One region of the Pseudocitrobacter sp. 2023LY-00077 genome, then DNA from elsewhere that is predicted to be linked to it. Evidence: predicted binding sites of a transcription regulator. Region 1 holds the regulator's gene; the other holds the start of a gene.
What was found. Region 1 encodes sigma-54, which starts transcription at its own class of promoters, with help from an activator protein. Its sites were predicted from a motif close to GTTGGCACANNTTTCGCTNT; they were not measured.
Positions count from the first base shown of each region.

Region 2: the regulator sigma-54 is predicted to act here: its motif matches at 3,506-3,525, upstream of norV (anaerobic nitric oxide reductase flavorubredoxin).

Region 1 covers NZ_JBSPEI010000005.1:74,376-79,320, forward strand. The annotation lists gene rapZ (RNase adapter RapZ) at 1-57, opposite strand, end outside; gene ptsN (PTS IIA-like nitrogen regulatory protein PtsN) at 91-579, opposite strand; gene hpf (ribosome hibernation promoting factor) at 636-923, opposite strand; gene rpoN (RNA polymerase factor sigma-54) at 946-2,379, opposite strand; gene lptB (LPS export ABC transporter ATP-binding protein) at 2,427-3,152, opposite strand; gene lptA (lipopolysaccharide ABC transporter substrate-binding protein LptA) at 3,159-3,713, opposite strand; gene lptC (LPS export ABC transporter periplasmic protein LptC) at 3,682-4,257, opposite strand; gene kdsC (3-deoxy-manno-octulosonate-8-phosphatase KdsC) at 4,254-4,820, opposite strand; gene kdsD (arabinose-5-phosphate isomerase KdsD) at 4,835-4,945, opposite strand, start outside.
Region 2 covers NZ_JBSPEI010000002.1:92,808-97,752, reverse strand. The annotation lists gene hypF (carbamoyltransferase HypF) at 1-674, shown strand, start outside; gene norW (NADH:flavorubredoxin reductase NorW) at 881-2,014, opposite strand; gene norV (anaerobic nitric oxide reductase flavorubredoxin) at 2,011-3,459, opposite strand; gene norR (nitric oxide reductase transcriptional regulator NorR) at 3,646-4,945, shown strand, end outside.

The sequences.
Region 1 (4,945 bases):
CCGTAAGGCCACGGATTTACCCGAGCCTGAGCGGCCGCTGACGATCATCAGTACCATGTACCGTTTCTCCTCAGTACGAACTCATTTCCCTTACGCTTCATCACTGTTTTCCGTTTCGGTGATGATTTGATAAAGCTCTTCGTCACTCTGCGCTGAGCGCAGGCGGCGGCAGATAGTTTTATCCGCCAGACGTTTCGCCACCAGTGAAAGCGTATGTAAGTGCGTTTTGGTTTGGTCCGCAGGCACCAGCAGAGCAAACAGCAGGTCGACAGGCTGATTGTCGATGGCGTCGAACGCGATAGGCGTTTCAAGCTGCACAAAAACGCCCACGGCGCGCAGCGTATCTTCTTCCAGCTTACCGTGTGGAATGGCGATGCCATTGCCAATACCGGTACTGCCCATTTTCTCGCGGGTGAGAATCGCTTCAAACACCACCTGAGGAGGCAGACCTAACTGCTTTGCCGCCAGTTCACTGATGATTTCCAGCGCACGTTTTTTACTCTGGCAGTGAACAGCACTGCGGGTACATTCCTGGTTAAGCACATTGCTCAGTTGTAGAGCCGAATCGTTATTTATCATAATTTCACCTAAGCATCGCCCGACACTTTACCGGCATCGGGCGACCGCCCGGACAATTAGTGTTGTTTCAGTTTATCTTTATGTTTATTAAGCTGCCGCGCCAGTTTGTCGATCAACAGATCAATAGCGGCATACATGTCCTGCCCTTCCGCGCTGGCATGAAGTTCGCCCCCGTTAACATGCAGGGTCGCATCCGAGATGTGCGTCAATTTCTCCACTTTTAACACAATATAGACCTGATTGATCCTCTCAAAATACTGTTCCAGCTTCACGAATTTCGTGTTGATGAAATCGCGCAGGGCTTCAGTGATTTCGACGTTGTGTCCAGTGATGTTGAGCTGCATAGTGTCTTCCTTATCAGTTGAGTCACACCAGTTGTTTACGCTGGTTAGACGGCGGAATGGATAAAGACTCTCGGTACTTCGCAACGGTTCGACGGGCCACCATGATACCCTGATCGGAGAGCATGGAGGTCAGCTTACTGTCGCTCAGTGGTTTCGCGGGATTTTCCGCGGCAATCAATTTCTTCACCAGCGCGCGAATCGCCGTGGATGAGGCTTCGCCGCCACCCTCGGTATTCACATGGCTTGAGAAGAAATACTTAAGCTCAAAAATACCGCGCGGGCTATGCAAATACTTCTGCGTAGTCACGCGTGAAATCGTGGACTCGTGCATCTCGACGGTCTGGGCGATATCCGCCAGCACCATCGGTTTCATATACTCTTCGCCGGACTCAAAAAACGCCTGCTGCTGCTCAACGATGCAGCGGCTGACGCGCAGCAACGTGTCGTTGCGGCTCTCAAGGCTTTTAATCAGCCACTTCGCATCCTGCAGATTACTGCGAATAAACTGGCTGTCGGCGTCGTTACGGACGTTGTTACACATGCCCGCGTAGTGCTGATTAATTTGCAAACGTGGAATGCTGTCGGCGTTGAGTTCCACCACCCAGCGGCCACTGACTTTGCGTACCAGCACATCAGGGATAACGTACTCCGGCTCGCCAGTCTGGATCGACTGACCCGGACGCGGATCCAGTGACTGAATCAGATCCACCGCTTCTTTCAACACGTCTTCTTTCAGACGCGTGACGCGCATTAACGATCGGAAATCGTGGTTGGCAAGCAGATCGAGATGGTCGCTGATGATCAGACGGGCTTCGGCGAGGCGGGGGGTTTCTTTGGCAAACTGAGAGAGCTGAATAAGCAGGCAATCGCGGAGATCGCGGGCGGCGACGCCCACCGGGTCAAATCGCTGGATCCGTTTAAGCACCGCTTCGACTTCATCCAGACCGATTTCGTCATCGCCCATGCTCTCGCGGATATCTTCCAGCGGGACGGTCAGATAACCGGTATCGTCAACGGCGTCGACGATGGAGGTGGCTATCGCCCGGTCGGTATCGGTAAACGGCGTGAGTTCCACCTGCCACATCAGGTAATCCTGAAGAGACTGGGTGGTTTCGCCCTGATAGACCGGCAGTTCGTCGTCCTGGTAATCTGCGCCAGTGCCTGAGGGCGTTCCGGCGGTGTAGATTTCATCCCAGCTGGCATCGAGCGGCAGCTCTTCCGGCATATCTTTCTGTTCGAGCGCGTCGGCGCTGTCTAACGTTTCGTTATCCGGCGTCTCTTTGGCATCGATTTCTTCATGAATATCGGTTTGCTCAAGCAGGGGATTACTCTCCAGCGCTTGCTGAAGTTCCTGCTGCAGTTCCAGCGTCGACAGCTGTAACAAGCGAATAGCCTGTTGCAGCTGTGGCGTCATGGCGAGCTGTTGGCTGAGCCTTAATTGCAAACCTTGCTTCATGTTCAGTGCGATAATCTCCGGCTAACCTCTCTCATGCTTCTACCCTATCAGAGTCTGAAGTCTTCCCCAAGATACACACGTTTAACATGTTCGTCTTGTAAGATCTCTGTCGGGGTGCCGTGGGCGATAAGCTGCCCCTGGCTGACGATATACGCACGCTCACACACCGCCAGCGTTTCGCGGACGTTGTGGTCAGTGATTAACACGCCGAGACCGCTGTCGCGCAGGTGCTCAATGATGTGTTTGATATCGATAACGGAGATCGGGTCAACGCCCGCAAACGGTTCATCCAGCAGGATAAATTTCGGATTTGCGGCCAGCGCGCGGGCGATCTCTACGCGGCGGCGTTCGCCCCCGGACAGCGATTGACCCATGTTGTCGCGCAGGTGTTCGATGTGGAACTCTTCCATCAGCTCATTACAGCGGTCTTCGCGCTGTTCGCTGGTGAGATCGTCGCGAATTTGCAGCACGGCCATCAGGTTGTCGTATACGCTCAGACGACGGAAAATGGACGCTTCCTGCGGCAGATAGCCAATCCCGCGGCGCGCACGGGCGTGCAGCGGCAGCAGGCTGATATCTTCGTCATCAATAATGATATTGCCCGCATCGCGCGGCACGATACCGACCACCATGTAGAAGGTGGTGGTTTTACCCGCGCCGTTCGGCCCAAGCAGGCCCACAATCTCACCGGAGTTGACGGTCAGACTGACATCCTCTACCACGCGGCGGCCTTTGTAGGCTTTAGCCAGGTTCTTTGCAGTTAATGTCGCCATAACGAATTAGTTACTCTTCTTCTGTGCCGGAGCCTGGTCTTTGTTTTTGTCCTGCAACTGGGACGGAACCAGAACGGTCGTTACGCGTTTACCTTTTTCGCTAAACGCCTGCATTTTCTGTTCTTTAACCAGGTAAGTGATTTTGTCGCCCTTGATGTTGCTGTCGACCTGTTCCAGATACGCGTTACCGGTCAGTACCACGAAATCACTTTGCAGTTCATAGTGCATTTTGGCGGCGTGGCCTTTCACCGGTTTGCCGTTGTCCTGCATCTGGTAGAAGGTCGCCGGGTTACCGTAGCCGTCGATCACTTCTTTGCCTTTTTCGCCGCCAGGACGGGTCACCACCACCTTGTCGGCGTTAATTTTGATACTGCCCTGGGTCACAATAACGTTGCCGGTAAAGGTCACGATATTGCCCTGCATATCCAGCGACTGCTGATCGGATTCAATATGAATCGGCTGGTCAGTATCACCAGTCAGTGCCAGTGCCGGCAGGCTGGCTGCCAGCAGAGAACCGGCGAGCGCCAGCTTAAGGCTGAGTTTGTTTGTTCTGAATTTCATAGGAGGTTCTAACCTTTTCAATCAGCTCGGCGTTCTTGCTGCGTAAATTGCCGCGCATTTTCAGGCCGCTGGAATTAAATGTCGTTCCGTATAACGTCACCAAATCATCAGAGGTAACATCCTGGGTGACCAGGTTGATCTGGGCGTTATCCGTCGTAATTTTGCGCAATTGCGCGTCAGGGGTCAGTGCGTTAACTTCAACGTGACCGTAAAGGTACAGCATGCGATCGTTTGTCAGCTTCGCTTTATCGGCTTTGATTGACCAGGTTGGCACTTTATCGGTGTCAAACGTGGTCAGTCGCGGCTGGGTAAACCACGAGACAGCTTCGTCGGAAAAATACTCGACGTGTTCTGCGATTAACCGATAATTCAACGCGCCTTCAGGGCTGTAGACCACCGTATCGGTATGTTCGCTTTTATAAGTTGGGTCGTTGGTGTTAACCACCGCCTGACCTTCATCATCATTGCTGGCCAGATTCACGCCAATGAGGACGAGTGCCGCAAGCGAAAGCAGGATAATAACCCAACGTCTGGTTTTACTCATATCGATTGCCCTTTGGCTTCCTCTAACTTCCCTTGCGCCAGCAACAGGAGATCGCACACTTCGCGGACCGCGCCGCGCCCACCGGCAATACGGGTGACGTAATCCGCACGCGGCAGCAACAGCGGATGCGCGTCATTGACCGCAACGCTTAAACCCACTTCCGCCATGACCGGCCAGTCGATGAGATCGTCACCCACATAAGCGACTTCATCGGCCTGCAAACCGAGCTTGCCGAGCAGCTCGCGATAGGCGATAAGTTTATCGGATTGCCCTTGATAAAGATGGGTAATTCCTAACGTATCACAGCGGTCTTCTAACAGTTTAGCTTTTCGCCCGGTAATAATGGCAACTTCGATTCCGGACGTCAGGGCGCAGCGAATACCGTAGCCATCACGCACGTTAAACGCTTTCAGCTCTTCGCCGTTATTCCCCATGTAAATCAGGCCATCGGACAGCACGCCATCGACGTCGAGGATCAGCAGGCGAATTTTCGCCGCCTTCTCAATAAATTCGGTGCTCACCGGGCCGTAACAGGTTGCCACGGAAGTGACAGCATTACTCATTGTTTTTAATCCTTTTACACTACGCCTGCGCGCAGTAAATCATGCATATGGATGACGCCCAGCAGGTGATCGCCATCGGCAACCAGCACGCAGGTGACGTGGCGTGATTGCATCAGGTTTAGCGC
Region 2 (4,945 bases), on a different contig from region 1:
AATGTCTGCGGGTGAACTACCGCGAGTGTGAACATCTTGGCGGCCTGCCTGCGGTAGCGCTGCCGGGGGGCGACCTGGCGGCACGTCAGCCGTGGCGTAACCTGCTGGCGCACTGCCTGGCGTTTGTGCCGGAGTGGGAAAGTTATCCGGCAACCGCCACCGTGCGCGAGCAAAACTGGCTGCTGCTGGCGCGGGCGATTGAGCGCGGTATTAATGCGCCGCGCGCGTCATCGTGCGGGCGATTGTTTGATGCGGTGGCCTGTGCGCTAGGTTGTGCGCCGCTGACGTTGAGCTATGAAGGTGAGGCGGCTTGTCGTCTGGAAGCGCTGGCGGCGACGTGTACCGGCGTCGAACATCCGTTGCAAAGTGAACAGTTCGACCTTGCAGAATTCTGGCCGCAGTGGTTGAGCTGGCAGGCCAGCCCGGCGGAGAAAGCGTGGGCATTTCACGATGCGCTGGCGCAGGGGCTGGGCGGTATGATGCGTCGCGAAGCACAGGCGCGGGGTATCCCGACGCTGGCGTTTGGTGGTGGTGTGCTGCATAACGCGCTGCTGCGTGCGCGGTTGCAGCATCATCTGGCTGATTTTACACTGCTTTTCCCGCACAGTTTGCCCGCAGGTGATGGGGCAATTGCGTTCGGGCAGGCGGTGGTGGCTGCGGCCAGGTGCGCGTGATGCCGGGTGGTTTGGGCTTGTCTGATGGTGCAAATAGGTAGGTCGGGTAAGGCGTAGCCGCCACCCGACAATAATGTGCGCACGGCGCCAAAAAAAAGCCCCGGCGACCGGGGCAAAAATCAGACGCGATACGTCCATGTATCTGAGGTTAAGAAGGGCTCTGCAAAATTCGCGAGCAAGGTTAAGTTCAGCAATGGCGTAGCAAATCAGCTCGGCAATAACTTCAACAGGCTAAATGCCTCCTTCATTCTCTCTTCACTGACCACAAAGGCGCGAAGCTGCTGGTTGTCATCATAGCCCTGGGCAAGCATGCCCTGCGCGCTGGTGGCGATGGTCCAGTCCAGATCCTGACGGCGCGTTTCCCCCGCCAGATGCAGCGGCAGATCCGGCGTTTTCACCTTCACCAGCATATGCGGCAATTTCAGTTCGCCATTCTGGCCGAGCAGGTTCTTCGCCAGACACATCGCACTTAACAGAATCGGTTGCAGGAAGGGCAGCACGGCTCCGTTGATTTCCGCGCAGTCGCCCAACGCGTAGATATCCGGGTTACTGGTTTGCATCGCGCTGTTGACCTTCACGCCGCGATTGATCTCCACGCCCGCGTGACGGGCCAGCGCGGTTTCCGGGCGTAAGCCGGTGGCGGCGACGACCGCATCCACTTCAACCTGACGATTACGGTCAAACTGCGCCACAATCCCGGTTGTCGTTTTCTCCAGCGACTGCAACTGGGTTTTCAGCAGCAGATGCACGCCCATGTCGGTCAGACGATGTTGCAGACGGCTGCTCACTTCCGGCGGCATCAGTGACGCCAGAATGCAGGCGGAGTTATCCACCACTGTCACCGCTTTACCAGCGCGACTGAAGTCCATCGCCAGCTCGCTGCCAATCAGCCCGCCGCCGATAATCAGTACACGCTGCGCATCACGCAGGATACTCTGCGCGGCCCCGAATTCCTGCTGGCTGTTGAGGGTCAGCATCAGCTCTTTTCCGGGAACCGGCGGTACGATGGTTGATGCGCCTGTCGCCAGCACCAGTTTGTCGTAGCGCCACTCTCTGTCCTGACTTTTCACCACTTTGGCCTGTGCGTCGATGTCGCTTACCCAGGTTTGTGGAAAGAGATTCAGATTGTACTGCTCGGCAAACTCGCCCGCGGTTTGCAGCGTCAGGTCGGCGGCGGTTTGCCCCCGGCTGACGACGTGGCTGAGGTCTGGCTTGTTGTACTCATCAATACTGTCGGCGGCGATCAAGGTCAGCGGCACGGCAGCATCCTGTTTGCGAATATTTTTCACCAGTTGGCGGGCCGCGAAGCCCGACCCGATGATCACGATGCCATTATTCATTTTGCCTCCGTGGCCAGCACATCGAAGACATCTTTACCTAGTGAGCATTCCGGGCACAGGAAGTTGTCTGGCACGTCGCTCCACGGCGTGCCCGGCTGGACATCCTGGTTCGGCTCGCCTTTTGCCGGATCGTAAATCCACTGGCAGACGCTGCACTGCATGCTTGGGCCGAGGTCAGCGGCTGCCGCTGCGGCACAGGCGCATTCTTCCTGCGCGGTTGTGACTTCGGCACTCACCTCCGGCAGCGGCGCAAGCGCCCACTGGCGGGCGATTTCCCGACCGTGTTCGCGGCACACTTCCAGCGCGTCAAAGTCCGGGCGCCATTTGGCTTTCAGGCTCAACGACATTTCAAAACCGGCATCCTGCAAGCGGGTAGAGAGACGGTCAACCGCGCCGCCGCTCCAGCCATGTGAACCGAATGCGCTGGCGCGTTTGTTACGGAAACGCAGACCTGTCATCTCTTCGACCAGACCGGCAATTTTCGGCATCATCACGTTGTTCATGGTTGAAGTACCGACCAGCACACCTTTAGAACGGAAAACATTGGTCAGGATTTCGTTTTTATCGCTGCGGGCAACGTTGAAGATTTTCACCGCCACGCGTGGGTCAACTTCGTTGATGCCCTGAGCAATCGCATCCGCCATCATGCGGGTGTTGTTCGACATGGTGTCGTAGAAAATAGTGATGCGGTCTTCCTGATAATCGGCCGCCCATTTCAGATACAGTTCAACGATTTGCGTCGGATTGTCACGCCATACCACACCGTGGGAGGTGGCAATCATATCGACCGGCAGGTTGAAGCCGAGGATCTCGGTAATTTTTGGCGTTACCAGGCGGCTAAACGGCGTCAGGATATTGGCGTAGTAGCGCTGGCACTGTTCAAACAGTTCGGTCTGATCCACTTCGTCGTTGAACAGACGTTCGTCGCAGTAGTGCTGGCCAAAGGCGTCGTTACTGAACAGAACCGCGTCGCCAGTCATGTAAGTCATCATGCTGTCCGGCCAGTGCAGCATCGGGGTTTCAACGAAGATCAATTGTTTGCCGTTACCGATATCCAGGCTGTCACCGGTTTTCACCGTATGGAAATTCCATTCCGGATGGTGGTGGTGACCGTTGATGGAATCAATGGCGTTGGTGGTGCAGTAAATCGGGGTGTTCGGAATGTAAGACATCAGCTCGGTCAGCGCACCGGCGTGGTCTTCTTCCGCGTGGTTGATAATGATGTAGTCGATGTCGTTCAGGTCGATTTCGCTGCGCAGGTTCTGCACGAATTCGCGGCTGAATTTGTGGTCAACGGTGTCGATCAGGACATTTTTACCTTCACGGATCAGATAGCTGTTGTAGCTGCTACCGCGCAGCGTTTTATATTCGGTACCGTGAAAATCACGCACTTCCCAGTCACGTTGGCCAACCCAATGAATGTTATTTTTAACCAGAATAGACATAGCAACCTCAATCAAATGCAGTGTTTTTAAAAAAGATGTTTTGCTTATTGCAGGTTGCGTGCCAACTTTTTAACTTGTTGTTTTATATATTTTTAATATTTTATCGTGCATTTTTATTGTCAAAATGACTGTTATTGGTATGGTCGATATGACAATATGCATTGTCAAAAAGACAATGAGGTCATCATGAGTTTCTCGGTCGATGTACTGGCGAATATCGCCATCGAGCTACAAAGTGGGGTTGGGCATCAGGATCGCTTTCAGCGTTTAATCACCACGCTGCGTCAGATACTGGAATGCGACGCCTCGGCGCTGCTTCGCTACGATGCGCGGCAATTTATCCCGCTGGCAATCGACGGGCTGGCGCAGGATGTGCTGGGTCGTCGCTTTACTCTGGAAGGGCATCCGCGTCTGGAAGCCATCGCCCGCGCCGGAGATGTCGTCCGCTTCCCCGCAGACAGCGATTTACCCGACCCCTATGATGGATTAATTCCCGGTCAGGAGAGCCTGAAAGTGCATGCCTGTGTCGGGCTGCCGCTGTTTGCCGGGCAGAATCTGATTGGCGCGCTGACGCTCGATGCGATGGAGCCGGCACAGTTTGATGTCTTCAGCGATGAAGAGCTGCGACTGATATCTGCATTGGCCGCCGGGGCACTCAGCAACGCGCTGCTGATTGAACAGCTGGAAAGTCAGAATATGCTGCCGGGAACGCCTGCCGCCTTTGAGCCGGTTGCCAATACCGATATGATTGGCCTGTCGCCGAATATGATGCAGCTGAAAAAAGAGATAGAAATCGTCGCGGCGTCCGATCTCAATGTGTTGATTAGTGGCGAAACGGGTACCGGGAAGGAGCTGGTGGCGAAATCGATTCATGAAGGATCGCCGCGTGCGGCTAACCCGCTGGTCTATCTCAACTGTGCGGCGCTACCGGAAAGCGTGGCGGAAAGTGAGCTCTTTGGCCATGTAAAGGGCGCGTTTACCGGGGCAATCAGCAACCGTAGCGGTAAGTTTGAAATGGCCGATAACGGTACGCTATTCCTCGATGAAATTGGCGAACTGTCTCTGTCGTTGCAGGCCAAATTGCTGCGCGTATTGCAGTATGGCGATATTCAGCGCGTCGGCGATGACCGTAGCCTGCGCGTCGATGTGCGCGTGCTGGCGGCCACCAACCGCGACCTGCGCGAAGAGGTGCTGGCCGGGCGTTTTCGTGCCGATCTGTTCCATCGTCTGAGCGTCTTCCCGCTCTCCGTTCCACCGCTGCGTGAACGTGGTGATGACGTGGTGCTATTGGCGGGCTATTTCTGCGAACAGTGTCGGTTGCGTCTCGGGTTGTCCCGCGTGATTCTAAGCTCCGGGGCGCGGGCGCATTTGCTGAGTTATGGCTGGCCGGGCAACGTGCGAGAGCTGGAACATGCCGTGCATCGCGCGGTGGTGCTGGCGCGCGCAACGCGCAACGGTGGCGAAGTGATTCTGGAAGCGCAGCATT